Regions from separate parts of the Brevibacillus halotolerans genome, predicted to be linked through region 1. Evidence: a T-box and tRNA genes for the amino acid it is inferred to sense, from the RefSeq annotation. Region 1 holds a T-box; the other holds one or more tRNA genes.
What was found. A T-box is a leader RNA that pairs with one kind of tRNA and senses whether it is charged. The one in region 1 lies ahead of thrS (threonine--tRNA ligase), so its partner is inferred to be a tRNA-Thr.

Region 1 (16,018 bases):
TCTTGACCAGTATTTGACAGGATTATCGCACGATAATATTTAATACGTTTTATAACAAAGTCAAAGTTTAGTTCAGCATACCTATTAAGATGTTCCTCCAAAGCAGTATAGTTGCCCATTCTGGAATAAGCATTACAAATTGCTAAAGCTACACGCTCTTTTACCTCATTATCAGTTGTATCTTCGGCATGTCCCATTTTACCTAGCTTAATACATTGCTCATATTTTCCTATACCATGTGCATCAAAAGCCATTAGATAGTAAAAATTGATTTTCTCCTCTTGGTCTAAGAAATCTGTGTAATATAGAATCTCTTCACCGCTTTTAAACGACTCTTCTTTCTTTTTTAGGTTTTGACTTTCTATGAAGTATTTTTGTAATAAACCCTTTGCTATATACTTAGGTACACCATGTAATCTTGCGTACTTTATAATGACATCGTATATAGTTAACTTTGCCTCATTGTCAGCTACAGTACTACTAAGATCATAGAGATGTTGTAATATTATATATGTATCCTCGTTAGGGGACTCCATGATCTGTTGTGATACCTTAGTAATCAATGGGTTGTTAGAAAGTTCAATCGATTCAAAAAGCAATTCACCTAGAATATCTATCCGATGTTCTATATCAATATAGCGATCCATAATCTCTTCGTAAGGAATTTCCAAAGCTTCTGAAAGTGATTTTAAAGTCTTTAGCTCCGGGCGTCTTGTTTCTCCCGTTTCTATTTTGGAAATAACTCCTTTACTTACTCCTGACACTCTTCCTAATTCCGATAGGCTTACACCTAATTCTGTTCTTTTTCCTTTTATCAGTTCCCCCAGTGTTGTGAAAGTTAAACTTTCAGCCATGTTAAGCTATTCCCCTTCCTGAATTTAATAAAGCATGATATTTCTTAACATTCTAACTTAATTGTATAATTATGTAAATATGAATAAAATTATGTAATGGTTCTCTGAGAATATCTTTCAAAAAATAAAATACCTCCGCCAAATTGTTATTTACGATTCAGGGAGGTGTTTTTCCTTGTCAGTTCATAATAGGGTGCAAGGTGTTTTATATGTTCATTGTATAGCGCTTATGGTGCTTCAATTTATAAGTTTTTCTTCTTTCGTAATATATTTCTAAGGTTAATATCTTTTTAATTAAAGAAACCGTATTATTTCGCAACTAACTGTTTCCATTCCTTCTCAATCAATTCCCGACCATCCATCACTACTTTGAATTTTTTTCGTAGGTCTTCATTCGGAAAGATCAATAGGGGAGGTAGAGGAGAAGATCAAAAACTCTCTGGAGGTCATTAAGTAGTACCCTTTCCTACCTTGACATCTAAAAAGAGCACCGCAATCCCCCTGAGAGTTTTCGATAAATTAGCTCATCATGTAAAAATCAACTAAGGTGCAGATCAAAATAACCATACTAATTACTTGATTCAGTTTATAGGAGGCCACTTTCATGAGGCTTCGATTAGCAGGTTTGATTATTTTATGCTCGGTTAAAAGCAGTACGGTCGAGATTGTTAAGCCCACTAGATAAACAAAGCCCAAATTTTGATAGAAAAATAGGAATAACAGCAATAGAATCATGATGAAATGTAGGCCTCGTGCGATCCACAGTGCTGTTTGCAGCCCGAAATAGCTTGGGATAGACCATAGCCCTTCCTTGCGGTCAAATTCAATATCCTGCGTAGCGTAAATGATGTCAAAGCCAGCAATCCATAGCATCACGATGGTCCCCAGTACAAATGGGACAAATGCAATCTCACCGGTTACTGCAAACCAAGCCCCAATGGGAGCAGACGCGATGGTAAAGCCTAAATATAAGTGGCTCAGCCACGTAAAGCGTTTCGTGTAAGAATAAGAAGAGATCAATAAAATGGCTACGGGCGACAATAGCAGACACAACGGATTTAACATAGAAGAAGCAAAAATAAAGACTGCATAGTTTATGAGAATAAAAGTGATCACTTCTTTTTCGTGTAACAAGCGTTGTGGCAGATGGCGATGGCTTGTGCGTGGGTTTTTGCCATCAAATTCTTGATCCACGAGACGGTTAAAGGCATTAGCTCCATTTCGCGCCGCTACCAATGCCACCAATGACCAAATCAATACCTGAGCGGGGGCCAGTCCCTCGGCTGCCCATACCATTGCAATGATGGCAAAGGGGAGCGAGAACAATGTGTGGGAGAACATAACAAGCTCTCCGAACATGCGGGTTTTATGAAGGATCGTTTTCAAAACCATACTCCCTCCATTTCGCATCGACCATTCTCTTCACTTCGTCAGACATCTCTATATCATCGGGCCATTCGCGGGTATGACCTTCACTTGGCCATTTCTTAGTAGCATCGATACCAAGGCGGTGACCATAGTAAGCGGTTGGGGAAGAGTGATCGAGAGCATCCAGAGGGCCCTCTGTTATGACAAGGTCTCTTTTAGGATCGATATTGTTAAACACTTTCCACATTACTTTGGAAACATCGTGAGGGTCTATATTTTCATCTACTATGATAATCATTTTGGTGTACATCATCTGTCCCATGCCCCACAAGCCATACATGACTTTTTGAGCATGTTTCGGGAATGCTTTTTTGATTGAAACAATAGCGCAGTTATGAAACACTCCCTCAAATGGTAAATGCATATCCACGATTTCTGGTAGCATCAATTTCATTAATGGCAAAAATACACGCTCTGTAGCTTTTCCTATATAGCAATCCTCCATAGGTGGTTGACCCACAATTGTTGTGGGGTAGATTGGCGAGGTACGGCGTGTCACCTTCTCCACATGAAAGACTGGATACATGTCTGCTAGTGAATAGTAGCCCGTGTGATCACCAAAAGGGCCTTCCAAGCGCCTTTCATCTAATTCCACATAGCCTTCCAAAATAAATTCGGCTTCAGCAGGAACATATAGCTCATTTGTTATGCATTTCACAACCTCGATCGGTTTCTTGCGCAGATAACCAGCAAATAGCATTTCATCAATCATCTTTGGTAAAGGAGCGGTAGCCGAGTAGATTAATGCCGGGTCACCACCAAGGGCGACTGATACAGGCATGCGTTTATACCCTAATCTGCGATATTTTTCATAGATTTCCTTGCCGTCCTTGTGTAAATGCCAATGCATACCTGTCGTGTTTTTATCATAAACCTGAAGACGGTACATCCCCATGTTTTGTTGTCCTGTTTCAGGGTCCTTCGTAATTACCAATGGTAGTGTAACGAATCGACCTGCGTCCTTTGGCCAACAATGAAGAACGGGAAGCTGTGTCAGGTCAGGTTCCTCTATTACCTCCTGGCAAGGAGCAGATGCTACTTTTTTAGGAAAAATTTTGGATAGCTTGTATAGGTCAGGGGCCATTTTGAGCTGATTCCATAACCCCTTGTAATTAGCCAAATCCATAAAATTTTGCATTTCTTCTGCAACCTGATCATAATCCTGCACGCCTAAAGCCATGCTCATGCGTTTATCCGTCCCCATACTGTTAATTAACACTGGGTACGGAGAATTTTTTACGTTGGTGAACAATAAAGCCTTGCCATACTGTTTGGAAATACGATCAGTAATCTCCGTAATTTCTAAATAACTATCGACTTGAGTGTCAATCGTGTGAAGCTCCCCCTGATCCTGTAGGTCTTTTATAAACGCGCGTAAATTATCGTATGCCACAGTATGCTCCTCCAGTAAGTTTAGATATTAGAGTAATCGTTTGAGGGTGTCTGCTAATGCCTCCAGCATGTTTGTAATATCTTGTTCAGTGATGACTAGGGGAGGCTGGAAGGCGATTACGTTGCGATTTACACCATTCTTTCCAATGATAAAGCCACGATCTTTCATTTCCTCTAAAATGGAATCAACAAGAGGAGCTGCTTTCTCAGGTTCATTGGCATAAAGCTCCATACCGATCATCAGGCCAAGACCACGGACATCCGTAATAGCTGCTCGATAAGCTGTCTGAATGAAAAGCAACCCTTCTTTTAACTGCTTACCGAGCTGTTCTGCACGAGCTATTAGTTGTTCATTCTCAATATAGGAGAGGACAGCGAGAGCCGTCATAGACGAAACGGGATTACCTCCAAGCGTAGAAGCAGAAGGGCGGTTATAATGAGCCGCAATTTCGTCAGTTGTGGCAAAAGCGGCAATTGGCACGCCATTCCCTAACGCTTTTGCCATAGTTAAGATATCTGGAACAATGCCGTAATGATCAATGGCGAACATTTTGCCTGTACGGCCAAACCCAGTTTGTATTTCATCTGCGATCAACAGGACATGATGCTTCTCCAATAGCTTCTTTACCTCTGTGAAGTAGGAGAGCGGGGCAGGAACAATACCGCCATTGCCTTGCATGGGTTCTACAATCATGGCAGCGATGCGATCTCCTTTTTCCTCCAGCACCTTCCGCAGAGCTGATAGAGAGCGTTCTACTGCTTCTTGTTCATTCAGATTAGGATCATAAGGGCGAGGAATAAAACTGACTCCTTCCTCTAAATAGTTGTCAGAACGCCACATGGGAATTCCAGTTACGCTCATGGTTAAGAATGTCCGGCCATGTAAGCCAGATTCCAATGCCATAAATTCCTTTTTGCCAGTAGCGAGACGAGCGAGTGTTAAAGCAGCCTCATTTGCTTCCGAACCACTGTTTACAAAGAAGGTTCGCTTCATATTTCCAGGCAGGATGCTTGCCATTTTTTCAGCCAGCGCTACATTTGGTTCCGTTAAATAGATGGTGCATGTATGCTGTAATGTTTCCAGTTGCTTGATCGTTGCTGCCGTAATTGCCGGATTGCAATGGCCGCATGCGACTACGGACACCCCGGAGAAAAAGTCTGTATACGCTTTGCCGGTGCTGTCGTATAAATATTGCATGTCACCTCGTACTAGCTGAGGGGGTCTTTCATAGAAATGAGCGGTGCACGGATAGAAATATTCTTTGCGCTTATCTAAAATGCCAGATGGCCCTAGGTACGTAGTCATATCTTTTTGCTCCTTTTTATAAATGGTTTAGTCAAAGGATAGGGTGCCAAGCGTATATCCTGCATGGACAGGAATTGCTCTTTCGTAGATCTGCATAGATCGTTGTGGCTGATGTAAAGCCTCCCGATACATACGGATAATGCTTTGTAATTGCTCAGTCGTATAGCTAGCGCCCTCAATACGGAAATGACTAACACCAACAGCCAGTAAGTCTTTTACTAGGGGCAGGAGACAAAGCTCCTTTGCTGTGGTCAAATGATTTCGTCCAAACTGATCGCAATACACAGGATTTTCGCCTTTATCTGTTAATAAAACGAGATATTTGTTATCCACATGTTTGTTATCCTCTTGGGCAATTGGCTCCAGCACACGGGTATTTGCATATAGATCGTGCTCTAGATACATCACAACAGGAGTGCCATGCACTAATACTTCAACAGGCAATGGTGAATGCAAAATGAGCTCGGCTAGGTTTTTCTGCTTCAGCTCAATGGAAGCGAATGCACGTGTCAATCCGAATTGTTGATAAAGCTCAATTGCTTTATGGTTATACAGGTTAAGTGATAAGTCTCCAATCATTGGCAGATGATATGGTTTACATGTATACATAGCTCCAATATTCGTAGCTACCAACCCGTCTATTTCTACATCTAATGTAGATAAGAAATGATTGTATTGATCAAATTGCAGACCAAACATCATGCGTGGCATACCCAAGTAAATCTTGCTGTTGCCTTTTATAGCTACAAGGTGTTTTATCTGTTCTTTCGTAAATGGCAGATCAGGCAAGAAAACATCTCCAGCTAAATAGATGTGCTCCACTCCCTCAGCGATCGCCATTTCCGCCTGCTCCTGATTGTTTACACGAACACATAATTCTCCCTTTGCTTTTGCAGAGGATGATCGGTACTGATATTCTTGGAAAGCGTTTTGTAGTGCTTCTATGCGTTGATCACGAATTTCGCGTTCTTCTGTTGGTGTACTAAAGACTTTTCCCGTGCTATAAAATTTACCCGTACCCTCGTAGCGTCGATTAATGTAATCAAGTCCAGGCGTACCAAAGGCATATCCTGTACTAAAGTCCCGTTTACGATTTTCAAATAAGCTTTGTTTATCTTTGCAACGATCAAACCCGATTGGATCTTGGATGTAACGGTCAATAGCATCGCCGTAGCTGTTGATTAGCGTAACTAGAAATTCCGCGTCTCGCATGCGACCTTCCATTTTAAATGAAGTAATTCCAGCTTCAATTAACTCTGGTATATGCTCGTACATGTACATATCCTTAGCTGCTAGCGGATATTCTGTTGGGAAGACATAGCCATCCTTCTTCACGCGGTAGTCCCACCGGCAAGGCTTCATACACCGTCCACGGTTACTGCTGTTACCAAATAGCATCGAGCTGAATAAGCAGTTCGCACCATGAACCGTACACATGTCACCATGCACAAAGTATTCAAATTCCATTTTGGTCAAGGCTTGTAGCTGTTTAGCTGTTTGCAAATCCATTTCACGGGATGCAACGATACGTGTTACACCCAATGTTTGTAAGGCTTTGATCATTTCTAAATTGTGTACGTTCATCATGACAGAGGAGTGGAGAGGTACTGTTAGCTCTTGTTCCTGAATTAATGGGAAAATGGCCATATCCTGAACAATGAGAGCATCTGGGCGAATGCTGTCGAGAAAGCGTAGATATGTTTTCGCTTCTTCCAGATCAGCCTCGTCAAATAAATTATTTACCGTAATATAAACACGCTTACCCTTTTCATGGGCGATTTGGATAGCTCGCTCCAATTCCTCATGAGTCAGGTTATAGCCTTTACGCATCATTCGCATATTAAGGACGGGTCCGCCGCAATAGATCGCATCACAATTGGTTTCTACAATTGTTGTAAAAATCTCAAATGTTCCAGCAGGTGCTAATAATTCAATTTCTTTGCCATTAAAATAACGAGCCATAGGTAAGACCTCCACAATCATTTAAAATGAATCCTACAAGGATATTTATTGCCAGCAACAAACCTAAAAAGATTGAATCTTGGCGCTTCCACTTCAACATTTCATACGGGATTCGAGGAGCGCCTAGCACATACCCGCGAGCTTCCATCGAATAGACCAGGTCTTCTGCTCGGCGAAATGAGCTTACGGTAACAGGTACCAACAGCGATAAGAGCATTTTGCCTTTTTCGCGCCAAGGCAAGTCGGCTACATCGGCACCACGGGAAGCCTGAGCTTTCATGATTTTCTGTGTTTCTTCAAAAATGGTTGGGATAAAGCGCAGAGAAATGCTGATCATTAACCCTAGTTTTTCAGGTGAGATGCCAGTAAAACGAAATGGCTGTAAAATTCCTTCCACTCCTTTTGCTAACGATAAAGGTTTGGTTGTAAAGGTTAATAAAGAGGTGAATGCGAGTAATAAGATCATGCGCCAAGCTGTCATACAGGCAAGGCGTACTCCTTCCGCATAAAAAGAAAATGGGCCGATGGATAGCAAAAAGCGCCCTTCCTTTATAAAGAAAAGCTGGAACAAAAATAAGAATAAAATGAGAAACCGTAACGGTTTGACAGCTTTTACGAAAAAGCCAAAAGGTATTCGACTACTTGCCATAATGCCTATAGCGAATAGAAAAACAGCTATGCATGCAAGTAAGGAATTAGTCATCATAATTAAAAGAACAAACAGAAACATCCCGAGTAGCTTGGAACGCGGGTCTAAGCGATGAAGCCAGCTATTTGTGTCAATGTAGCGTCCAAACATCACTTTGTTTAACATGATGGATCACCCGCTTGTTGTTTCATATCTTCCCGAAGATGTATCTTACGTTCTCCAAGATACCTAGCCCAGCCCTGTACAGATTGATCTGTAGGCAACGGGAGTTCGGGAAATCTTTGGCGAAAAGCGTGCTGAAAACGAAGCTGAGCAGGAATCGTAATCCCTAGTATGGCCAAAATATCTGTTTGCTCACGTAACTCATGTGTCTCACCTTGAAAGGCAACTTTGCCCTCCTGCATAATGACCACCCGGTCGCAGTAAGATAGAACTTCCTCCAATCGATGAGTTACCATGATAACGGTCTTGTGCTCCTGTTTACATAGATGATGCAAAAGCTGTAGAAGCTCATGCCGACTTTTACAATCCAAGGTAGCGGTTGGCTCATCTAATACAAGGATGTCCGGGTTCATAGCGAGTATAGAGGCAATAGCGACTTTACGCATTTGACCACTGCTTAATTGAAACGGATTCTTATCTAAAAGCTCTGTATCTAAATTCACTTGATGTAGAGCCTGAACTGCTAATGCTCTTGCTTGTGAGGGGGAGGCCCCGTAGTTTTTGGGACCAAACACAATTTCCTTCTCTACTGAATCAGCAAACATTTGATGCTCTGGAAATTGAAAAATAAGTCCAACGCGTTGCCGAAGTTGGCGAATCCCTTTTTTCGAACGGTGCGGGGTAATTACATGATCAAGAATGTGAACGTCCCCCTTCGTGGGTAATAAAATGCCATTCATATGCTGTAATAAAGTTGATTTTCCACAGCCGCTAGGCCCGATAATGGCTATAAACGAGCCGCTAGGAAATCCTACATCGATATTGTCCAAAGCAGTTTCCTGAAACAAATTTCCAAGTTGATACGAGTAGGTTACTTCATGAAAGTGAATCGCCATAAGTCCTCCATCAAAGCTTGTTCGTCTGAATGAACAGGTATTTCTGGATGTAAATCATGAATCAACTGACTTACTGCCAAAGTAAAAGGCAAATCGAGATGGCAAGCAGCAATCCAATCTGGTTGGGAAAATAATTCAAGGGGTGTAGTGTCAGCCAGTAATCTCCCACCAGATAGAGCTATTACTCGATCAGCCGCTAAGATTTCTTCTGCATCATGGGTGATGGACAAGCTTGTGTAAGCGCCTTCCAAATGTAATTCATCGATTAGTTTTCCGATCTGGTTTTTTGCTGTTTCATCAAGCATTGAGGTAGCCTCGTCAAAAATGATGATCCCGGGCTGCATGACAAGTATGGAGGCGATCGCCACTCGTTGTTTTTGTCCACCAGATAGCTCATCTGGATGTTTATGTAAAAAAGGCGTAATATGTAATTTTTCAGCGTAGTGGGTTAATCTATCGTGCATAACAGAGCGTTCCAAGCACATATTTTCTAGACCAAACAGAATATCATCAGCAACTGTTGTTCCAACAAATTGATTTTCAGGATTTTGAAAGACCATACCAATCTGCCGGCGAATACTCGGCAAGCTGTCATCCGATAAAGCTTGCCCTCCCACACTAATTTCTCCTCCCGTATGTCGAAGCAGACCATTCAGCAATTTAACTAAAGTGGACTTTCCACACCCGTTATGCCCTACGATGGCGACGCGTTCCCCGTGCTTGATTTGCAAAGAAATATCTGTGAGAAGCGGAGGCTGATTTGGAAATTGAAACGAAACCGATTCAAGCTGAATCAATGGTTGCTGGGACAACGCCTTCACCTGCTTTCGGATGTACTGATTCTTAGTCGACTGGAACGTAAGGCTGAAATAAAGCCATCTTGGATAAAGAACGAATTAAATAACGGACAGCAATACCAATAAATACTCCGGTAAGAATTCCTGTGATGAGTAAGGCTGGCAGATAATAAAATATTTTGCTTGTCTGAAAAATAAGTACAGCCGCAGTTAACTGCCCAATATTATGTGCCACCCCACCTAGAATACTAATCCCGATCAGGCTAAAGGATTTTCCGGTTAGCTTCATTAATCCGAACATAACGATGAAGCTAAATACAGCACCAAAAAAACTAAATAAAAAACTGGAGAACGTACCTAAAATCATGGCTGTTAACAGTGTTTTTAAGATGATCAGGGTAAAGGCGTCCTTACCAGATAAAAAATACAGGCAGGAAAGTACCATGATGTTAGCTAGTCCAAGCTTGGCCCCGGGCAACTGTAAGTTAATGGGGAGGGTTGATTCGATCAATCCAAGCACCACAGATACTGCAGCGAAGATGGCGATAATCACTGCTTTTTTTAATGCCTGTGATTGGGTATTTACCTGTGAAGAATTATTTGGCAAGGCCATCTACGTCAGCTCCTTCATCTGAAACGATTTCCACCAATACGCGATGAGGCAAGCAAACGATGGTTTGACTAGGATCAGTGATAAACCCGAAGGATAGGCAAACCTTATCATCACAATCAGCATCAACCATTTCTATGCCATAATCATGTATCTTCAGGATATTTTGGCCGTGCTCGGTATCAACCTTAATGGTTTGTTCTTCTTTGGTAAGTTCAATGGTTTTGTATAATTGGTTATTTACGGTAATCTTTGCTACTTTATGGACATTGTGCATTTTTTCACTTGAATCTGTACCAAACGAACGAGGCACAAGAAAAGCCAGGGCCACGACGAGCACAATGCCAATTAAAATAAAATCCGCTCGTTTCATGTTTTTGTCTCCTGTTATCATTTTTTCTCATTTTCTAAACATGCGGTGTCAATACGTATTATACACGATCTAAAATATGGAGGTGTGATACTCTTCCTTTCCAAAATATTATCCTAGTGGTATAATGCGCCACGTTCACTTTTGTCCGAAAGTCTACGTTTACAAGAGTGATTCTTTGGATAAGAGCGGGTAAAACTCCCGTAATGACCTTACTTTTGGCTCGAAACGGGAAAAGACAGCGGAGGACTGGCAACATGAAACCCAAATTTGCGCTTCTGTTTTTTTTACTATTCAGTCTCATCGTAAATGGCTGTGCCTCTAAACCTGATGAAGAAATTGTGAAAAATGCAATCCAACCACATTCTGAAAGCTTTTTTATTTATGACACGATTGTGACTGTACGTGTATATGATGACCAAGTGACAGACAAGCATTTTAAGGAACTGGAAGCCCGCATGAAAGAAATCGAATTCCATTTAAGCCGCACCTTGCAAGGCAGTGAGGTTTATCGAATCAATGAACAAGCGGGAAAACAAGCAGTTCCTGTATCTGAGGAGACGTATGGAGTCATCAAGAAAGCCGTGAAATTTGCAGAGCTATCAGAAGGAAAGTTTGATCCAGCGATCGGGCCATTAGTGAGTTTATGGAATATTGGGCAGGATAATGCTAAGGTACCTTCCGAGGAGAAGCTTAAAGAGGCATTACAGGTGATTGATTATCGTCAAATCGTCTTAGATGATGCGAAAAGAACGGTGTTTTTAAAACAGCCGGGCATGGCGATTGATCTAGGTGGAATAGGCAAAGGATATGCTGCTGACCAAATTGCTGCCTATTTAACAGAAAAAGGCTTTAACAGTGCCATTATTGATTTAGGTGGAAATATATTAGCATTGGGAAAGAAACCGGATGGAAAGGATTGGGTGATTGGGATTCAAGATCCTGATCGCAACCGTGGAAATCAATTAGGAAAATTGAAGGTTATCAATAAGACAGTGGTTACCTCAGGAATTTATGAACGTTATTTTGAAGAAAATGGTAAGCATTATCACCATATATTAAATCCAGCTACAGGATTTCCTGTGGACAATCATTTGTTTAGCGTTAGCGTTATCACGAATGAATCTGCCGATGCAGACGCATTGTCAACGACCGGTTTTGCATTAGGGCTTGAAAAAGGCATGTCATTTATGGAAAGCTTGCCCCATGTCGAGGCGATTTTTATTACAAAAGACAAAAATGTCTACATTACCAGCGGATTAAAAGGCAATTGGGAATTGACAAATGAACAGTATAAAATGGCTAATTAAATAAAGACTGAGATTTTCATGAGTCACAAAAATAAAATATTTGCAGTTTGCTAGCACCCTTTTTACTCGATAAAACCGTCAGATGAACGTAGCGTTCGTTTGATGGTTTTTCCAATGGTTTAAAAGTATATCGCCAAGGCTTGGGCATATACTGATTGTATAAACGGGTGGGGGGTGAACCACGTGCAAACAGTATCCGTATTCCTACAAACAACAAACCAACATTACATTGAGAGGTTCTGCCATATTCTCCAGAGCATGCAGGAGAAAATAGATACATCCCCTGTTCGCATTGAATGTCGAGTAGAGGAGCATGGATGTCATACGCAGTTTCGTTTTGTGAGTTGGTCACGGGAAGAGTATACCTGTGAGACCCTGGAATATATGGCTTCCTTTGTTGCTTTACTGGTTACTGAATGGACTGTGCAGGTTATAGAAGTAGAATTGTTGCGCACCTTTTTAAAACGAAAAGCAAAAGGAGCGTTTATTCATAAGTTTGACGAAATTTATCCTTATATTCAATTTGTATTCCATGAGTTAGACGAAGTACGGGAAAATATGAACCGATCTACGCGCAAGGCGGCCATTTACGAACAGGTATTCCGCTATCTGGATGAAGAACAGTACCTATATTTGGAAGGTTTTGTGAAATTCCGCTTGAAAAATTATCGTATCCTGTTGGACAAGGCCTTTGAAATGGGATTGCAGCAATATCAGCAGGATAAGGAATATCAGGAGTTTGTCGAATTACTGCGCTTTTTTGTATCGAAACAGGAGCATCGTTATCCGCTCGTTCATGTTGTGCTGCGGGAAACGCAAGAATTCATTATGTACGATCAAGACGATACTAAAATAGACCTAAGCCAATTAGATACCATTTTAGGGTTCAGACCGGATCGACAAGAGGATCATATCATGAGTGCATTAATTGCGCTTGCACCGGAAAAGATCGTTATACACGGGGTGGAAGATAGCAACGTTTTGATGCAAACGATGCGGGCTGTATTTGGAGATCGTGTATTAGCGTGTGTGAGTTGTGCTCATTGTTTAACGACTCCTGGAAATCTTGACTTCCAATTCTCCAGTCACTATAATACATAAGTAATAAGAGTCAAATACAGTGAGAAGGACAAGAATCTTGTTTTAGCGTTATAGAGAGGAGAGCCCCGGCTGAAAGCTCACCACGCAGCGAACAATGATTTACCACCTTCGAGTAGCAACTGGGAACGGCATTTAGCCTAGTATCGGTTAGCCGGTGTAAAAGCCGTTATCGTTTACGTAGAGGGATTTATCCATACTTTAGAGGATAAATCTGAACTAGGGTGGTACCACGAGAAATAGCGCTCGTCCCTTTTGGGATTGAGCGTTTTTTTATTTTTTCAAGCCTGAGATGACTCGGGTAAAAGATACACATACGGAAGGGAAGTTATGAAAATGGCGCAAGTAAAAGTAACTCTGCCAGACGGCTCTATTCGTGAATACGAAGCGGGCGTAACAATTGAAGATATTGCAGGGTCCATTAGCACCAGCTTGAAGAAAAAAGCGATAGCAGGCAAAGTAAATGGAAAAGTTGTAGATGTAACAACACCTATTCATGAAGATACAAACGTGGAAATCGTGACGCTAGATACAAAGGATGGCCTAGAGGTATACCGCCACAGTACAGCCCATTTGCTAGCTCAGGCAGTAAAGCGTGTATTTGGAAACGATGTGAAATTGGGGATTGGTCCTGTTATTGAAGACGGTTTTTACTACGACATGGATATCCCTGTTAGCTTAGCTCCTGAGGATTTAATCAAATTGGAAGCTGAAATGAACAAGATCATCAAGGAAAACTTGAAGATCGAGCGTAAAGAAGTAAGTCGTGAAGAAGCATTACGCATTTTTGGCGAATTAAATGATCATTTGAAGCTAGAATTGATTCGTGATTTACCAGAGGGTTCCGTCATTACAATGTATCATCAGGGTGAATTTTTTGACCTATGCCGTGGACCGCATTTGCCTTCCACTGGTGTAATCAAAGCGTTCAAATTGATGAGTGTAGCAGGAGCTTACTGGCGTGGCAACTCGGATAACCAAGTATTACAACGCGTATACGGTACAGCGTTCCCGAAAAAGGCAGAACTAGATGAACACTTGCACTTCTTAGAAGAAGCGAAGAAACGTGATCATCGTAAATTGGGAAAAGAACTAAGCTTGTACATGTTCTCTGAAGAAGCACCAGGTATGCCTTTCTATCTGCCAAATGGTATGACGATCCGCAACGAGCTAGAGCAATTCTCACGTCGTTTGCAGGACTTAGCTTTATACGAGGAAGTTCGTACACCATTCATGATGAACCAACGCTTATGGGAGCAATCTGGTCACTGGGATCACTACCATGAGAATATGTATTTCTCTGAAGTAGACAATACAACGTTTGCCCTTAAACCGATGAACTGTCCAGGGCACATGCTGATTTATAAAAACGAGATGCATTCTTATCGCGATCTACCGATTCGTTATTCCGAATTTGGGCAGGTACACCGTCATGAGTTCTCTGGGGCACTAAATGGTATGCTGCGTGTTCGTACGTTCTGTCAGGATGATGCACACGTATTCGTGCGTCCTGATCAAATCGAAGCAGAAATCAAAGGCATGATCCAACTTATTGATAGAATCTACAGCGTATTTGGCTTTAAATACAGTGTAGAGCTATCTACTCGTCCAGAGGATTCCATGGGTTCTGATGAGCTATGGGAAATTGCAGAGAACTCTCTGAAAAACGTATTGGATGAGCTAGGAATGGAATACGAAATCAATGAAGGCGATGGAGCATTCTATGGTCCTAAAATTGACTTCCAAATTACAGATGCTCTGAAACGCAGTCACCAATGCGGAACAATTCAGCTAGACTTCCAATTACCTGAGAAATTCGACCTAAGCTACATTGGTCAAGATAATGAAAAGCATCGTCCAGTTGTCCTGCACCGTGCTATGTATGGTTCACTAGACCGCTTTATCGGTATTCTAGTGGAGCACTATGGCGGAGCGTTCCCAACTTGGCTTGCACCAATCCAAGCGCGTTTGATGACAATTAACGAAGTGCATGTTCCTTATGCAGAGGAAGTGCGCAAGCAATTGCTCCAAGCAGGTATTCGTGTTGAACTGGATTCTCGCAATGAAAAAATTGGTTACAAAATCCGTGAAGCTCAAATGCAAAAAATCCCGTACATGCTGGTTATCGGGGAAAAAGAGATGGAAGAGGGAGCTTTATCCGTACGCAAACGTGGAGAAGGCGATCTAGGCAGCAAGCCAGTTGCTGAGGTGTTGGCTCATCTTCAAAACGAGATTTTAGAGAGAAAATAAGGTTCAAAGCTTGACAAACACCTAATTGTTATGTAAAATTACTGGGTGTGATAACTTCACATTTCGAGATTGAAGCAGAAGCGCCCAGCTTCTCACCTGAATCGACGTCTAGCTGGACAGTTGACGGGTCTAACGTATGCAAAGCCTCCGATTGATTCGTTGTTTTGCTAAAGGTGAGATTAAATGCGGGCGCTATAGCGTCCGCATTTTTATGTATGTGGCGGTTGATGATGATTGATCGCCACATGCTTATGAAAAGCTTTCAACTATGCAAGAACAGCTTTTCTATTATCCGTTTTTGCTCTCGAAAGACTATGGAGGTGGCAAATCATTAGCAAGGATCAAATGTTGGTAAATGAGGCGATTCGTGCTCGAGAAGTACGCTTAATTGGTGCTAACGGTGACCAACTAGGTGTAGTACCACTGAGAGAAGCATTACGTATTGCACAAGAATCTGATTTAGATCTTGTAAACGTAGCTCCTACAGCAAAACCTCCCGTTTGCCGTATCATGGACTTTGGTAAGTTCAAGTATGAGCAATCGAAAAAGGAGAAAGAAGCTCGCAAGAATCAAAAAATTGTTGAGCTGAAGGAAGTTCGTTTTTCCTCTAACATTGAGGAGCACGATTTCCAAACGAAACTTCGCAATGTGCTAAAGTTTCTGGGTGAAGAACACAAAGTGAAATGTACGATTCGTTTCCGCGGTCGTGAAATTACCCACTCTGAAATCGGACAACAGGTGCTGGAACGTGTAGCAGCCGCTTGTGAACAAGTAGCAACGGTTGAACGCAAACCAAAAATTGAAGGTCGTAGCATGATTATGATCTTAGCTCCAACTCCGAAATCGGAAAAATAGGATACGAGACAGGAGGATTTCCCAATGCCTAAAATGAAAACTCACAGTGGAGCAGCAAAACGCTTCAAAAAGACTGGTA
Region 2 (16,018 bases), on a different contig from region 1:
ATTTGACAAACTATTACATAATTTGCACTTTGGTATAAATAAAAAGAACACCACTCTGTAAAAAGTGTGGTGTCCACTGGAAAAATTTCAAACGATTAATGTCCAGGGTCTTCATTATAACCTTTTGAAGCTGAATACGTTTCTGGATATGATTCCGTAAATTTATAGTACATACCGTTGGGAGAAATATGTGGCTGACATCGAGAGGAAAGTACTTAGAATTATAGGAACTATTCTGTGGGTAGACGTAGATTTCCCACTATTGATGAACTGTGCACAAAAACAGGAAGGTCACAAAGGGAATAGTAGAGGTACTAGAAGTTCTACATAAGGAAACATACATCGTATGGACAAAGGAAAAACCTGAAGAAATAGAACTTTTAGAAGCTTGGGAACGACAGGACTTATGGAAGAATAATAATTTATACAAGGACAACCAAATGACAGAAACTAGATTCGACATTCAATAGTTAAAAGAATGAAAAATACATCGTTAAGTCCCAGAGATTTATAAGGACTATACAAGGGAATTTGATCTTACCCTTTTATTACATGTTAATTTTGCGAAAAAGAGACAAGTCAGTACTATTGTGATTGAAAATAAAATAAAGAAAGATATAATGAAGACCGCCCAAATATCCTAGGACGGTCTTTTACTTATTACATACAGCAATCTATTCCTGTAAGTTCCTTGAAAACTAGTCCGCCTTCCCGCCAAACCCAAATTAACTATAATTCAAAGTGAAATGATGAGGTTCAGTTACCTGTTGTAAAGTTAACTTCAGATGAGCAAAATTAATGATCGGATCTTGCCCACCCTGTTGATCTACATAAATGCTGGTCTCGGACCCCACCAATGCGACATCAATGCCATTAGATAGCAGGGAGGTCATTGTTTTGTCGCCACCCCAAGTAGTTATGACTTCGACCTCCAAGCCCTCTTCTTTGAAAAATCCCTTTTCTAAAGCAACGTATTGTGGAGCGTAGAAAAGAGAGCGTGTAACCTCTCCTACTCGGAGCTTATTGGTATCGCTACTGGAACAGCCGGTCAAAAAGCTGAAAAGCCCTAGGCAAAGAATAATGCCTAGGATAAGGAATTGTTTCATGAGAAAACCTCCTAGGCGTTTCGTTTTACTCTAACCTATGCCAGATTGCGGTGAATGGTGAAAGTGTAAAAAATAGTAAGAGGTATGAATCATGATGCCTTTCGGAACTGTAATGGTAGAAGGTTAGATGAAATTTTGCTCCAAATATGATAAGATTGGTAAAATATGCACGTGGATTTTACATAAAGGATGGAGGTGGATAGGGCATGCAGATTGTTTTTCTTGGAACTAGCTCAGGCGCCCCTACCACTAAGCGGAATGTATCGGGTATCGGACTTCGTCTCATGGATCGAGGCGCGTGGTGGCTCATCGACTGTGGGGAAGGTACGCAACACCAAATCATGCGTTCTGTGCTGAATATTTCGCAGTTGGAAAAGATATTTATTACGCATTTGCATGGCGATCATTTATACGGATTAATTGGCATGCTTGCCAGTCGTTCTCTACGGGGGGCTGAAACAGGCGGAATTACGTTATATGGTCCAAAAGGCATTGATGAGTATGTACAAGCCATCATGCGCATTAGTCCCGTTCATTTACAGTATCCCCTAATCATTAAAGTGGTGGAGGAAGGAATTATTTACGAGGATGATACCATTGTCGTGGAAGCGGCAAAGGTGAAGCATCGCGTTCCAGCCTTTGCCTATTCGATGACAGAGAAGCCACGTCCTGGTGCGTTTAAGATTGAATTAGCAAAAGAGGCGGGTATTCCTAAAGGGCCCATGTATGCTCAGCTTAAAGCGGGGGGGACTGTTCAATTAGAGGATGGCAGGGTTTTTCATGGCAAAGACTTTGTTCACCCACCTCAGCCAGGCCTTAAGGTTGCATTTAGCGGCGATACAATACCTTGTCAGAATATGGTGCGTTTAGCCCAGGGAGCAGATATGCTCGTACACGAATCTACCTATGTTCATCAGCACCTGGAATTAGCTGAACGAAGTGGGCATTCCACAGCAAAACAAGCGGCAGAAATCGCTGTTGCAGCAGAAGCAAAAGGCTTATTGCTTACCCATTTGAGCCCACGTTATGATATTGAAGACGGACCGATTACTCTTGATGATATGCTACAGGAAGCGCAGGAGGTTTTTTTGAACACCCAGATCGCTCAGGATCTGTGTGTCTATGAGGTAAAAAGAACGCGTTTGCTGTAACGTAAATGCTTGATAAGAATTAGGTAAACCCTTGTCGCATAAATAATAGTGCTGCAAGGGTTTTTCATTTGCAAGAAGAAATAATTGAATTAAATAAATATTTTTAATTGGTAATGATTATCATTTCAGGTATAATTATCTTAGTTAAATCCTTTCAATGCATGCTGTAAAAGGAGGGAGTAAAGATGAATCTACCTATAGATTTCACGGTACAAACAAAAGCGCAGTTGCGAGAGGTAGTCGGCTCGCCGTCTGAGGCTTTACTAGAAAAAATATTACCTAGCTTAGAGGAACAAAGCCGCTACTTTATTCAGCATTCGTCCATTGTATGCGCTACAACTAAGCAAAGGAATCATTTCTTGCATGGGTCTATGTTTGGCGGGGAAAAGGGCTTTGTCCGTTTTATTGCTGAGAATAGTTTGCTTATCCCCATAAAAGAAGCTGGCGACTACATGCGTTTGATTGAAAATATCAATGCGAATCCATTCATCGGGCTGCTATTTTTTATCCAAGGAGTAAGCGAAACCCTACGAGTTAATGGCAGGGCCAGCATTGTTAAAGAGCAAGCACTTCTAACCGCCCATTTTCCAGCAGATCAGCAGCTCACAGCAGCGATCCGGGTAGATGTCGAGGAATGCTTTTTTCATTGTGCCAAAGCCTTTATTCGCTCCAAGCTGTGGGATTCTACAACCTATCTACCTAGCTATCATACAGAGATGTCTTCAGCAAGTGACTTCTTCTACCAGCACACGATTCTAAGCGAACAAATGCAATCCTTTATTACACACGCTCCTTTCATTTGTGTCGGCACCAGTCAAATGCAAGGAGGAGCTGATATATCGCCCAAGGGTGATCCGGCGGGCTTTGTACAAATACTAGATGAACGTACCATTTTGATTCCCGATCGTCCTGGTAACAAAATTTGCGATAATTTTGAGAATATACTTGTTAATCCATCTATATGTGTTCTCTTTTTTGTTCCAGGTGTAGATCATATCCTCCATGTTCAAGGCAAAGCTTCTATTGTAAAGGAAGCCAAAATATTAGAATCTCTCTCAATAGCAGGAAAACGCCCGGCGCTAGGAATATGGATAGAACTTCAACAAGTGACCTTAGCTTACTCGCAAGCAATGGTAGATGCAGGAATATGGAATCCGGCTAATCAAATAGATCGAAAGACGTTCCCAACGATGGGAGAGATGGTGATGAAACAACTAGCTCATTCAAAATTAACAAAGGGAATGAGCGCCAAGGCCTTTGATGACATGGTCAGCCAAGAGTACAAGCAGCATTTATATTAAGTGGGGATGAATCGGATAGGTGCTACTGACCGACTTTTACAATTAGGTAGCAGGAAACGAAAATTTTTAAAAGAGATGAGCTGCTACTGCCTCGGCATCATCAACTTCCAACACACGTAAGGACTTTGCAGGTGGGGCAGGGAGAGTTGAGGGTGGACGTTTTTTGCTAATCCCGAAAGGAGGAGCGATCCCTTCTAGGAGAAATCCTGATAGCATCCACTACTAATATGACAAGTCTAAAGACAGAAGATAGAGTTATCGTTGATGGCGGACAGGTGGGTGTTCGCCTTCTATATTTTAGGGCATTATAGCTTCGACGTTAAAAGTAAAATGTTTAATCCGGAGAAAAATTTATGAAATGTTACTAACACGTGCTAAAGCACGATCTATCCTAAACATTACAGAACGGATGCTACTGCTTTGAAGTAATACTAATGGTGTCATTGTTCGTTCCGGTTGGCGTTCGGCGTTGTAATCATATCGGTATGACGCGCATTCTGTAAATTTAGGATAGATACATACTTTATAAGCCAGGGGTAACATAGAGCTTACTTACATACCTCTCCCTTTATATGCTGGCTACTTTTTTGTAAAATAATGCTTTTTTCACTGATATACAATATATTTACTTTTTTAAAAATATTTAGTGAAACAGTACAGTAGAAAGAGCAAGCTAGCTTATCGATGCATCGCAAATTTTGACGTTTTGCCAATACGTTTCGGCTTAAAATTAACCAAAACGATGCTTCCAGTAATCAATAAAAGTCCAACAATCAGCTTATATGTCACCTGTTCATGTAAGAAAAGCACGCTGAACATGACGGAGATGAGTGGAATGAGAAAGGTAAAAGCGCCCACCTTACTGGCTTCGATTGTTGCGAGCAGTTGAAAATAAACTAGCCAGCCCAATGCAATGACGAAAATTGAGATAAAAAGAGTAACAATGATAAACGAGGTATTCCAAGCAATATCAGACCAGCTCTCAATGGCTGAACCTGAACCAAGCATGACGATGCCGCCAATTGTAATTTGTAGGGCCGTCATCCAAACAGAGTCGACCTGAGCTGCTGTTTTTTTCGTATAAACCGTCCCACAGGCCCAGCTAATGGCAGAGGCGATAGCGAATAGAATCCCCCATGCTGACATATTCCCAGTAAACCCATCGGTAGTTAGTGAGGCAACGCCGAAAAATCCGAGTAAAAGACCGAGAATTTTTAATCCGTACATGGATTCTCCAAGCCAAATCCAGGAAAAAACCCCGAGTAGCACAGGCTGAAGGAATACGATAGCCGAGAACAATCCGGCAGGCATGTACTGTAAGCCAATGGTTTGAAAGCCATAGTAGAGTATGATGTTCAAAGCTGAGGAAATGAGATAGATATGCCACGTTCCTTTTAAATGAAGCTGTTTTCGTTTCCATACAGCAAAGGAAATGAGAAGAAGGCCGCCGATAAATGTCCTCAAGCCAGCGAACAGCAGTGGCGGGGTATAGGTTAATGCGTATTTGGAAAGCGGCCAATTAACGCCCCACATAAGAACCAAAAATGCGAGATATAGACCTGCCTTTATACGAGATTGTTGAAGCATGTATATGTCACTCCTTGTCTTGGTGTCATTGTACATGATAAAATGATTTCTCATATAAATAAAATGAATGTTTTTTATGGGGGGCATATCATTTTTGTTATGACACATGCACAAATAGAGTTATTCGTCAAAATTGCGGATACTGGGAGCTTCACCAAAGCAGGTCTAGAACTAAATATGACGCAGCCTGCCGTCAGTCGTGCCATCTCTACACTTGAAGCGGAGCTGGATGTAACTCTTCTGATTCGGGATCGGAAAAACGGTATTATGCTTACCGATGTGGGAAAACGAATTTTAGTTTTATTTCGGGATATTTTACAGTCCTTCGAAAAAGTACACCAAGAAATTGCAAGTGAAAAAGGTCTTGAAATCGGCACGATACGTGTGGGTGCATTTCCAGTGGCGTCTGCTCACTTTTTACCCAAAATAATTAAGGTCATGGCTGAACAATATCCTCAGTTGGAGTTTGTGATCTATGAAGGAACCATCGATGAAATTAAAGAGTGGCTAGAAACCCGGGTAATCGATGTTGGTTTAATTATCCCACCGGACGATGAATTTGAAACGATACCGATATTTCGAGAGAGAATGTATGCGGTGATAAGAGATGACCATCCCCTGCAAAATCGCCCAGTTATCTCTGTCAAAGATTTGAGCAACGAGCCGTTGATTAGCTGTAAATCAGGTTACGAGCCGCCTATTGTTGACTTGTTTAATCGAGCACGAGTAGACCTGAGGATTCGATTTGTGGTCAGAAACGTCAACTCAGCGCTAAGTATGGTACAGGAGGGACTTGGAATTGCGGTGCTGTCGGAATTATCGCTTTGGGCGCTTCCGCCTAATGTTCTCAAAAAAGAACTGGAGCCAGAAGCATTTAGAGACATCCGTTTGGCAGTTCCTTCATTGAAGGAGTCTTCCAATGCCGTTCAAACGTTTATCCAAACGGCACGAAAGCTCTTTGCCTAAAGCTTTTAAAAGGGGGCTGATTGCTGTACAGATAAAGCAAAGGAGTGAGGAATACCAGCCTCACTCCTTTTATTATGCAAGATAGGGTTTAAATAAGGATTATCCATTAATGTTCAGTTTTTTTGTCGCAATAGAATCGGGTATCTTTCGCGAAAATAGTTCAAATTATAATGTTTTGAAAAATTTTTTGAAAATTTTAAGAGGGGTCTCCTTTATTTTTCGTTATATATAAATGAACAGACAAAAAGGTAAGAGCTGCGCAGCCCCTTTTTGGAATGGGAGGATAGTCAATGCAGGAAGATGAGGAGATTATAGAGCAAATCTTACAGGGCAACAAAGAAATCTATGCTCAAATTATTCATAAATATAAGGGTAAAGTGGCTTCCATCCTTACGAAAATGCTAGGTCATTCATCAAATATACAAGACATTGTTCAAGAGATTTTTATTAAGGCATACTACCATTTGCCAGAATATCAATCACAACAAAAATTTTCGGCATGGCTATATCGTATCTCCATTAATCGTGGACTAGATGAGGTACGCATGCGAAAAAGAACCCCGTTAGTTAGTGACCTAACCTTTGAAATAATGGATAGCTATACACCTGAAAAAGCCTATCTGGACAAGGAGCAAAAAGAGTTTTTGCAGCATCTTTTATTACGTGTTGACGACGAGTATCAAACCATTCTTGAGATGCACTATATTCAGGATTTAAGCTACAAAGAAATTAGTGAAAAATTATGTGTATCGATGAGTACGGTAAGAATGCGGCTTTCTTATGCTAGAAAAAAGGTAAAGGATGAATTTATTCGGATGAACAAAAGGGGGGAGTTTATTTATGAAGTGCCTGAGCCAAGAGCATCTGATAGCATACATGCACGATAAGCTTCCTGCAACGAAGAGAGAGCAACTAGAAAAACATCTGGATTATTGTAGCGATTGTCAAAAACAGCTAGAGCAATTTGTTAATGAATTGGATAGCATTGGTGATGACGGATGGATAGTCGATTCGTTTTCAGAAACGTTTGAACAAGACATCATAAATAAAATCCACCCTTATCCGGTAAGTGTGTTGAAACAATCAGTCCCACATAAGTTGTCTCCAAAAATGAATTGGAAAAAAAGGAGTATAGACATAATGAAAAAAATGACGATTACGGTAGCTGGATTGGCATTGGTTGTATCTTTAGGAACGCTTGTTTCTCCTACTTTTGCTACCTATGTAAGTGGATTGTATACCGGTCAGACAGATGCTGGTATACATGTTGTTTCGACGAAAAACAGCTTATTTTCTGACTACAAGAAAGCTGATAAAGGTCTTATACATGCTATACAAAAAGGATATTCAAAACCTTTGGATTTGTCTGTTACAGATCAAGGGCTTACTTTTGAAGTAAAAGAGGTTCTAGCCGATCCCTTGCGAATTGCCATGGTTATTGGTGTAAAGGATAGCAAGGGAAATCGTTTAGATGCAAGCGAGTTGTATGATGAAGAGGAAATTAGCTTGAAGGATAAAAAGGGAAATGTATTGAAGCCGAATCAGGAGCTTGCTAATGATCCTCTTTATAAGCAGGAATCAGATTTTTGGGCTTACAATATACATGGTGATTATATCGTGCTAGAGCGGACACTATTCGATTTTTATGGGAAAGAAAATGCTTTACCAGATGAAATGAACGTTGAACTTACTGTGAAAAAATTAGGTGAAACGAATGGGAATTGGAAAATACAGGTTCCGATTGAGATTGAAAAGGCCAAAGAGGCAACAAAAATGAAAAAGATTAACCAGGAATATACCAGTCCTCAGGGATTAAAGATTAGTTTGAAAGAGGTCGTTTTTGCTCCAAGTGGTACTCAGCTTATTATGGAGACAACAGCTAAGGGGGCAGATAAAGAGTTTACCTATGAGCTTGTTGATGAACAAGGAAAGAATATGGCTGTATGGGAAAGTCCTTACTTAAGAGGAACGCCTCCTGTTGATGAGCCTCTTTCTGAAAAGAATGGAAGCAGTAATAAAAATGTATTAGATTCTCTCACAGAGCGTATTAAATTAGCAGAAGGATCAGATAGATGGTTCCATACGTTTACCCCTACTTCAGAGAAAATGTCCTTTAGGCTTACCTCACTCTTTCTACGTGAGACAGCCAATTTTCAGGCGAAATTGAACATAGAGAAGCTACAAAAAGAACCTATAAAAGTTGAGGGGCAAGGGAATCTCTTCCGTTTTACAAAGTATAATCAAGACGAAAAAGCAGTGAAGGGGGGAAGTAGTATTGATTTTGAAGCGGTTTTCCCAAAAGATTTCATAAACGTGAGTGGATGGAAAATCAAGGATGAAACTGGGGAACGAATAAATAAGGTTTTCCACTCTGAGAAGACAACGATCACCCCAAATGGAAATGTCCAATTACAAGGGAAGCTGATATTTGATAATAAAGGCAAGCTTCCAAAAGAGCTTACCATTTCCTATGATAAAGTGTTAAAACAAAACCACAATGTACAGTGGGAAGTGCCTTTTCATCTAGAGAAATAATGCTAATCGCTACAATAAGTCATATTACCGTTATGTCAAGCTGTCCAATTTGGACGGCTTTTTTTCTTGAAGAAGCAATCTTTAGTAACCGGGTAACATTTTTTCTAAGTTCCCACTTTCGTACACTAGGCATATGGTATAGGCAAAAGCAACAAAACAAGAAGCAGGTGACCAAAAATGTACGAAGGTCTAAGAGAAAACCCGTTTTATCCTGAAGGCGATCTTGGAAAAATGTCATGGCAGCCGTATCCTCACCAGCATTTCAATTATCCTTATCCAGATAATTATCCTGACTCTTCTCCTATTACCTTTGTTTTAGTTCACGGTTCTTGGGGGGATTGCAGCTATTGGCATAATACAGTCGAGGAACTGTATCAGATGGGTAACTCAGTTTATACTCCAAATTTACCGGGACATGGTAGCGATACAAATAAAGCGGTAACTCACGAAGATTATGTTAGGTCCGTCGTTGATTTTATAGAGAAGAGAAATTTATGTAATATTGTTCTTGTCGGGCATAGCTTCGGGGGAACGGTTATTTCTAAAGTGGCAGAACAGATTCCCAAGCGGATTAGACGGTTGGTGTTTATGGACGCGTTCGTTGTACGGAATGGCTATAGTGTCGCGGACGAGATACCACCCGAGGGAAAGGCTCTCTGGGAGGAGCTTGCTCAAAAATCACCTGACAATACAATTATGCTACCTTTTCTAAATTGGCGGGAAACGTTTATGAATACAGCCGATCTTGAACTGGCTACAGAGATTTATCAAACCGTCACACCAGAACCAGCGGGGCCATTATTTCAAAAGCTGGATCTGTCGGTATTCGATAGCTTGGATATTCCCAAAAGCTACTACTACCTCACAGAGGATATAGCGGTTCCACAAGGGGAGCAGTATGGATGGCATCCACACATGTCCAACCGACTTGGATTGTTTCGGTTAATTAAATCAAAAGGGGATCATATGACATCCTTTTATACCATGCCGTCCATGATTGCAAAAAATCTGGTCAGAGCAGGTAGAGATTAATGAAAATGTAAGGTATTTTTGCTCATTACTTGATCTATTTTGCTTGGCTTATTCCAAATTGTTTTGGAGTAAGTCTTTTTTGTAAAAAAAATTTATTTTCCCTATAAGATTTTTACTTCATTTTGAATAGCAAGGATAGAAGGATTTTACGTAAAGATTTTCTCTTTACCAACGCTCCATTTAATGCCATAATGTCGCCATACAGTGTCAATAATAGACAGGAGTGAAATGAAAGAATGAAACGCATTACTTTTCAAACCCCGAATGAGCTTGCCGATTATGGACGTGAGCGCGATGTAGCAATTACTGTGGAATATCGCGATGAAAATGGAAAGCAACGTCAAGTGATCCTATCTGATGAACGTTTAGCCGAAATTGGAGAGTATTTGGCAAAACCAAATGCTATGGCGTATTTTAAAGAGGAGAAAATCTTCTATGAAGTAAATGCTGCATGGCTTCGAGCCTGATAAAAGTAGCACGTTGTATCTGAATACATACTCGATATGGCGTTTTTGTGGGTTTATAGCGCTGTTTATTTGGTTGGATGTACGTCCAACCTCAGCTTTATATTGACTGAATATTCTGTTGATAATAGAAGGCTGGGATTTAGCATTACAAGTCTTGAACACATGAAGCGGAAACCCTTTGAAAGCGAACAGAAAAAAATTAGTTTGAAAATCGGAGCGATTCTTCTCTTGCTTTCGTGAAAAAGTAGTCATAAAACCCATTTTCCCTTTGATAGAAAGGTTCAATGGGTATTTTTGTTTTTATTAGGTATTAGTGATCATGTCGTATAAAAAACGTACGAAACACATAGCTTGATACATATTTTCATACACAAAAAGCCGATCTGCTTAGCCTAAGTATAGAAATATCACCCGTGTATTTCAGTCGGTTCAAAATCCTGCTGAATACGAAACCAAATGTTTAGATCATTGATTGCACTCGCTAACTCAGCTATTTCAGAATTAAGCTCACACGAACGTTCAAAATCCTCTTCCAGATAGAGCTCCGCTTGTTTTTGGTTAATAACAGCTTCAAGAGCGATCACGCGATCTGGTATTCTAGAACGAATTTCTTCCCATTTCAACAAGATATCGGCCCTCTCAGCAGGATCGTATTCTTCCCATTCCAAATAGAAAAAGGGAATGAGAATGCCAAGCCGCTCCTCATGTTTGAATTCATAACGTACCACGTATCTGACTCCCTTCAGCAAAGCATGCTATAATTATCGTATACGAAAAAGAGCAAATAATATAGAGCTATGCTACATAAAACTGCATATATAGAAAAGCTGATGTATGCAGGACACAGTTATATGAAAGGAATATAATATGAATCAAAAATCTAGAGTCTTAATAGATGCAGATGCTTGTCCCAAAAAGGCTCTCCAGATAGCAGTCGAGCTATGTCAACTATACGGCTATGAGCTGATCACCTTCGCTAGCTATAACCATCAATTTCAGCATGATAATCATGTGGTTGTAGATGCAGGCTCACAAGCAGTGGATATTCGTTTAACGAATGAAGCGAAAGCAGGCGATATCGTGGTGACACAGGATATTGGTTTGGGCGCTATGGTAATGGGGAAGGGGGCCAGAGCCCTGACACCACATGGTAAAATTTTCACTTCAGATAACATTACATTTGATTTAGAAGTACGTAATGAAAAGGCGAGATTCCGACGTGGCGGTGGACGAACAAAAGGACCGCACGCTAGAACTCCAATGGACGACCAACATTTCCGGGAAGCACTGACGCACCTGATACAGGGGGGAGGCGAGTAGTGATGAAAAAAGACAGGATGCAAGACGCCTCACCCTTTCATAGCAGGTTTTCTCTATTGATAGCAGCTATTTTATTTATCGCTTTCTTTTGGATAACCTATCTGGTCATTGGGCTCGGTTCTCATGTGATGGATGAATGGGGCATCATGATGAGTAAGGAAGTACGCAAGCCCTACTTAACGATTATTATGCATGCTATTACCCAATTGGGAGATGTGTACATTTTAGTGATTGTGGTAGTCCTGTTTGTCACAGGCTGGTGGAAAAAGCATCGGATAGAGTCCTGGTTTTTTCTAGGAACGCTTGCTTTTGGGTTTTTAGGAAAAGAAATTCTAAAAAGAACGATTATGCGCGAGCGGCCTTTTGATGTAAATTTGATTGATCTTCCTTCCTCATGGTCCTTCCCTAGTGGGCATACGACCTTTAGTACCTTATTTTTTGGAATGGGAGCCTATTTGCTATGGAAGCATCAGCGTGGGCGTACAAACGCATGGATTTGGCCGATGATAGGCATTGCCATTCCTTTATTGGTTGGATGCAGCCGAATTTATTTAGGAGTGCATTTCTTCAGTGATGTTGTGGCAGCTTGGTTATATTCTGCGGGATGTATCATTGTATCAGCCTATTTGTATGAAAGAAGACAGGTACGAGCTCTAAATTAGGTAAGGATGAAAAAAAGAAGTGGCCAAACGAACTCTGTTGACATATAAATGGGAAGTATGGTAGGGTAAATATTAATTGTTGCATTTATCTGACTATTACTCAGTAGCTCAATGGTGGAGCAACCGGCTGTTAACCAGTAGGCTGGCGGTTCGAGTCCTGCTGAGGAGCCATGCTCCTGTAGCTCAGTCGGTAGAGCGTTTCCATAGTAAGGAAGAGGTCGCAGGTTCGATTCCTGTCGGGTGCATTCCTTTCTCCGTTATAGATTGATGAGGCGTGACCTAGCAGGGTAGCGTCTCTTTTTATTGAGAAAATTATTTTTTACAGTTTCACCGTTGCTTTTTTCTGGAAAAAAGCGAAATCTGTGTTACAATGATATGCATAAACACTTATATTGTGTTGGTATGCATCAGCCCGCAAAAGAGTTGTTACTTTTGAGAACGATACACGGCTGGAAGAGTCATTCTTCTTTAAAAAACTTCTTATATGGTGAAACCTTTTACCTGTCTGATCGTATACCTTACTTGTCAGTCGAAAAGAGAGGGGAATACATTTTATTATGAAAAGAAACAAGCTATTGATGGTCTTCATGGCATTAGCATTAATGTTTACGACCGTTGGAATAAACGCTCATGAAGTAGACGCAAAGCGCGGTGGTGGATACAAGTCTGGTTCGAAATCATTCCAACCTACACAAAGTACAACTACTCCGAAATCTAATGCAAAGCAAGATCAAAACGTAAACAGCAAAACAAACACTACTGCACCAGCAGCAAATACTGCTAGCAAAAGCGGCGGTTTCATGAAAGGCTTATTGTTTGGTGGATTGGCAGGTATGTTGTTTGGTGGTCTGTTAGGTCACCTAGGTGGTTTTGGAGCGTTTGCGGCTGCATTATTGAATATCCTGATGCTAGTAGGGATTGTCTTGCTGGTGGTTCGTCTCTTCCAGATGGTGCGAAATAATAAAAACAATAATAAATATAAGGAACAGGAAAACCGATGGAAACAATAAGACTATTAGAACAGGACCTTATTAATGCAATTTGTCTTTACATTGCTGAGAAAAGAGAGATCGAACCTAATCAGGTAAATGTCGAACTGATGTGGGATGAGGAATATGGTTATTCTGCCGAAGTGAATGCGAACGGGCGAGAGCAGGTTTTAATTGAGGCCAATATGCTAGAGGCCCTGCGCAAGTACTTGCGTGATCAGATGGAACTAGATCCATTTTCAGCTCGCATTCAGCTAGATATTGATGATGAAGAGGGCATGATCGCTCTTGTATCCTACAACGAATGATAAAAAGCCACGTGGAGCTTCTACACTCTGCGTGGCTTTTTGCGTGTGTAACTACATTTTTAGGTAGCCTATTACGACTTTTTGGCTTCTCTTGTATCATTCATAAATAAACGCCAGAAGTATAGAAAGCCCGGAGTAAGAATAGCAAATCCTACGATGTAGACAACAAACATAGCTCGAAAATTATTCGGATGTGTGAAGCCTGATTCGATCGTAACATTTGGATAAACTAAATAAGGAAGATGAGCTACACCATAGGCATAGCTGGCTAACAGGTACTGAATGATAGCAGCAATGGTAGCGAAGCGTGGGAAGCTAAGCCAGCCTTTTCGTCTAGATGTAGCATATAACGATGCGTAAGAGAGTAGGAAAAAGCCAGCAGAAGCGACGAGCCAGCCAGTCTGAGAACGCAAATTGGCATAAATCCAAGAGGCCTCGCTGGACATGGTAATTACGACCGCAATGGCCAGCACAATTGTGATAGGGCCTACAATCCGAGCATCTCTGCGATAAATTTGAAATGCTTCCCGTTCGCCAAGAACATTGGAAAAATCGGCTAGCAAAAGTGAGGAAAGAAAAAGAGTACTAGTAATCGCCAGCCCAATATACATATATTCATGTGGACTAGAAAACAGTCTGAGTAGCTGAAGCTGTTCGTAGCCGTTTTCAAGTGTAATAAAGCCGCCCTGTGTGATTGGCAATACACTGATTAATAGGGCAGGAATCAAGATACCCGTAATGCCTGAGATGATCGACATCATTTTACGATAATCCTCTACTACATGAGAAAAAACCAAGAAGGCACTTCGCAACAACAGCAAGAGCAATATTAAACTGCCAGGTATAATCAATACAGTGCCTAACGTATAGGTAGCTCCTGGGAAAAAGGTAACAAGTGCTATGACGATCAGTACGATAAAGACATTCGTTACTTCCCAAGAGGGAGAAAGATAACGATTAGCGATTTGGGTTGCTTTGGTCTGATCGCGATCCCGATAAATCATAGACCAAAAGCCCGCACCAAAGTCGATGGAAGCAGCGACCGAATAGATAAAGACGAACCCCCACAGCATGGTAACTGCAATAATGGTATCACTCATGCTTCTCCCTCCAAGCTGATGGGATGTCGGCGGAAATAATAACGGAAGACTAGGATTGTTGCGATAGCCATGAACAGATAGATTCCTAAGAATAACAGAAATAGCGCACCTAAGCCCTGTGACTGGGTAGTAGCATCTGCTGTTTTCATCACACGATATAAAATCCATGGCTGACGTCCGGTACATGCGAAAATCCAGCCAGCCTCAATACCTAGCATAGATAAAGGTCCACTTAGGACAAAAATCCACAATACCCATCGAGGATAATGAGAATGCTTGAGCCATTTTTTCCAAACAAAACCGATAAAACCAACAAAAATGAGTGCGCCACCAACCAACACCATAAAATTAAAGAGGGTATGGACAAAGAGTGGAGGCCATTCGTCCCGCGGGAAATCATTTAGCCCTACGACCACCTCATTTGGTGTATTTCCCGCTAGCACACTTAGCACCCAAGGAATTTCAAGTCCATATTTTACTTGCTGTGTCGCCTCATCCGTGATTCCTCCGATAACAAGAGGAGCATGGGACTGTGTCTCAAATAAACCCTCTGCCGCGGCCAATTTTTCTGGTTGATATTGATGCAAATGCTGAGCAGAATCATGTCCATTGATCCCTGTCAGTAAGGAAAATGTACCACCGATGACCAGCCCCATTAATAAGGCTTTTTGATGAAAGGCATATTCACGAGACGTTTTATTGACCTTCAGCATTTTATAGGCCGCGATCGATGCAATGACAAACGCACCTGTCATATAGGCGGAAACAACGACATGCCCGGCTGTAACAAAAAAGCTAGGGTTAAAAAATGCTTTCCAAGGGTCGACGTCAACCACTTCTCCATTGACCAAATGAAAGCCGGTCGGAGTCCCTTCAAAGGCGTGAACATTGGTAATGAGCACAGCGGAAGCAGTGGCCCCAATTAAAACAAGTAGTACACTTACAATTCGCATTTTGGGAGAGAGACGGTGTGCTGCATATACATAAATAGATAAAAATAAGGCTTCTAAAAAAAAGGCAAAGATTTCAATTTGAAAGGGGAGAGAGATAACCTTGCCGACGACTTCCATAAAACCGGGCCATAGTAAGGATAATTGCACACCTGAGATCGTTCCAGAGGGAATAGCGATCCCAAGTAAAATGGCCTGACCCTTGGTCCAGCGCTTTGCCATTAGGGAATAGTCGGCGTCCTTTGTGCGCTGATACAACAGCTCTGCGATTAAAATCATTAACGGCAAGCCAACGCCAAGCGAAGCAAAAATAATATGAAAGCCCATCGTCATACCAAAGGTGCTTCTGGCGATCAGAATTTGATCCATATCCCAACAACCTTTCTCCGTAACAAGTTCCTCCTTACCTTTGCATTTTTTTCCTGTTATTATGCATGAAGGTTGGAAAAAGGCTCCATTTGGCTTTCAATATTAATCCCACCATCGCTATATCTAGCGTTCTAAAATATCAAACATTCAATGTTGTAATTACTTATTAGTCCCC

Region 2: it encodes a tRNA-Thr, which carries the amino acid that the T-box ahead of thrS (threonine--tRNA ligase) is inferred to sense. The anticodon was not compared.

The regions. Positions count from the first base shown of each region.
Region 1 is NZ_JAPTNK010000001.1:411,618-427,635, forward strand. Features, by position in the region: gene O0550_RS01790 (helix-turn-helix domain-containing protein) at 1-854, opposite strand, end outside; gene O0550_RS01795 (UbiA-like polyprenyltransferase) at 1,374-2,246, opposite strand; gene O0550_RS01800 (menaquinone biosynthesis decarboxylase) at 2,221-3,675, opposite strand; gene O0550_RS01805 (aspartate aminotransferase family protein) at 3,703-4,980, opposite strand; gene O0550_RS01810 (peptidase U32 family protein) at 5,008-6,942, opposite strand; gene O0550_RS01815 (energy-coupling factor transporter transmembrane component T family protein) at 6,926-7,756, opposite strand; gene O0550_RS01820 (ATP-binding cassette domain-containing protein) at 7,750-8,649, opposite strand; gene O0550_RS01825 (ATP-binding cassette domain-containing protein) at 8,625-9,470, opposite strand; gene O0550_RS01830 (Gx transporter family protein) at 9,493-10,059, opposite strand; gene O0550_RS01835 (NusG domain II-containing protein) at 10,043-10,429, opposite strand; gene O0550_RS01840 (FAD:protein FMN transferase) at 10,684-11,736, shown strand; gene ytxC (putative sporulation protein YtxC) at 11,920-12,837, shown strand; T-box leader at 12,848-13,091, shown strand; gene thrS (threonine--tRNA ligase) at 13,171-15,084, shown strand; gene infC (translation initiation factor IF-3) at 15,430-15,939, shown strand; gene rpmI (50S ribosomal protein L35) at 15,964-16,018, shown strand, end outside.
Region 2 is NZ_JAPTNK010000013.1:99,484-115,501, forward strand. Features, by position in the region: partial or broken gene O0550_RS16570 (ABC transporter substrate-binding protein) at 741-1,106, opposite strand; gene rnz (ribonuclease Z) at 1,313-2,257, shown strand; gene O0550_RS16580 (MSMEG_1061 family FMN-dependent PPOX-type flavoprotein) at 2,443-3,558, shown strand; gene O0550_RS16585 (DMT family transporter) at 4,237-5,145, opposite strand; gene O0550_RS16590 (LysR family transcriptional regulator) at 5,245-6,111, shown strand; gene O0550_RS16595 (RNA polymerase sigma factor) at 6,402-6,998, shown strand; gene O0550_RS16600 (DUF4179 domain-containing protein) at 6,952-8,646, shown strand; gene O0550_RS16605 (alpha/beta hydrolase) at 8,824-9,678, shown strand; gene O0550_RS16610 (hypothetical protein) at 9,915-10,145, shown strand; gene O0550_RS16615 (hypothetical protein) at 10,553-10,873, opposite strand; gene O0550_RS16620 (YaiI/YqxD family protein) at 11,013-11,465, shown strand; gene O0550_RS16625 (phosphatase PAP2 family protein) at 11,468-12,127, shown strand; tRNA gene O0550_RS16630 (tRNA-Thr) at 12,300-12,372, shown strand; gene O0550_RS16635 (hypothetical protein) at 12,685-13,137, shown strand; gene O0550_RS16640 (YxcD family protein) at 13,125-13,424, shown strand; gene O0550_RS16645 (cytochrome d ubiquinol oxidase subunit II) at 13,496-14,524, opposite strand; gene O0550_RS16650 (cytochrome ubiquinol oxidase subunit I) at 14,521-15,843, opposite strand.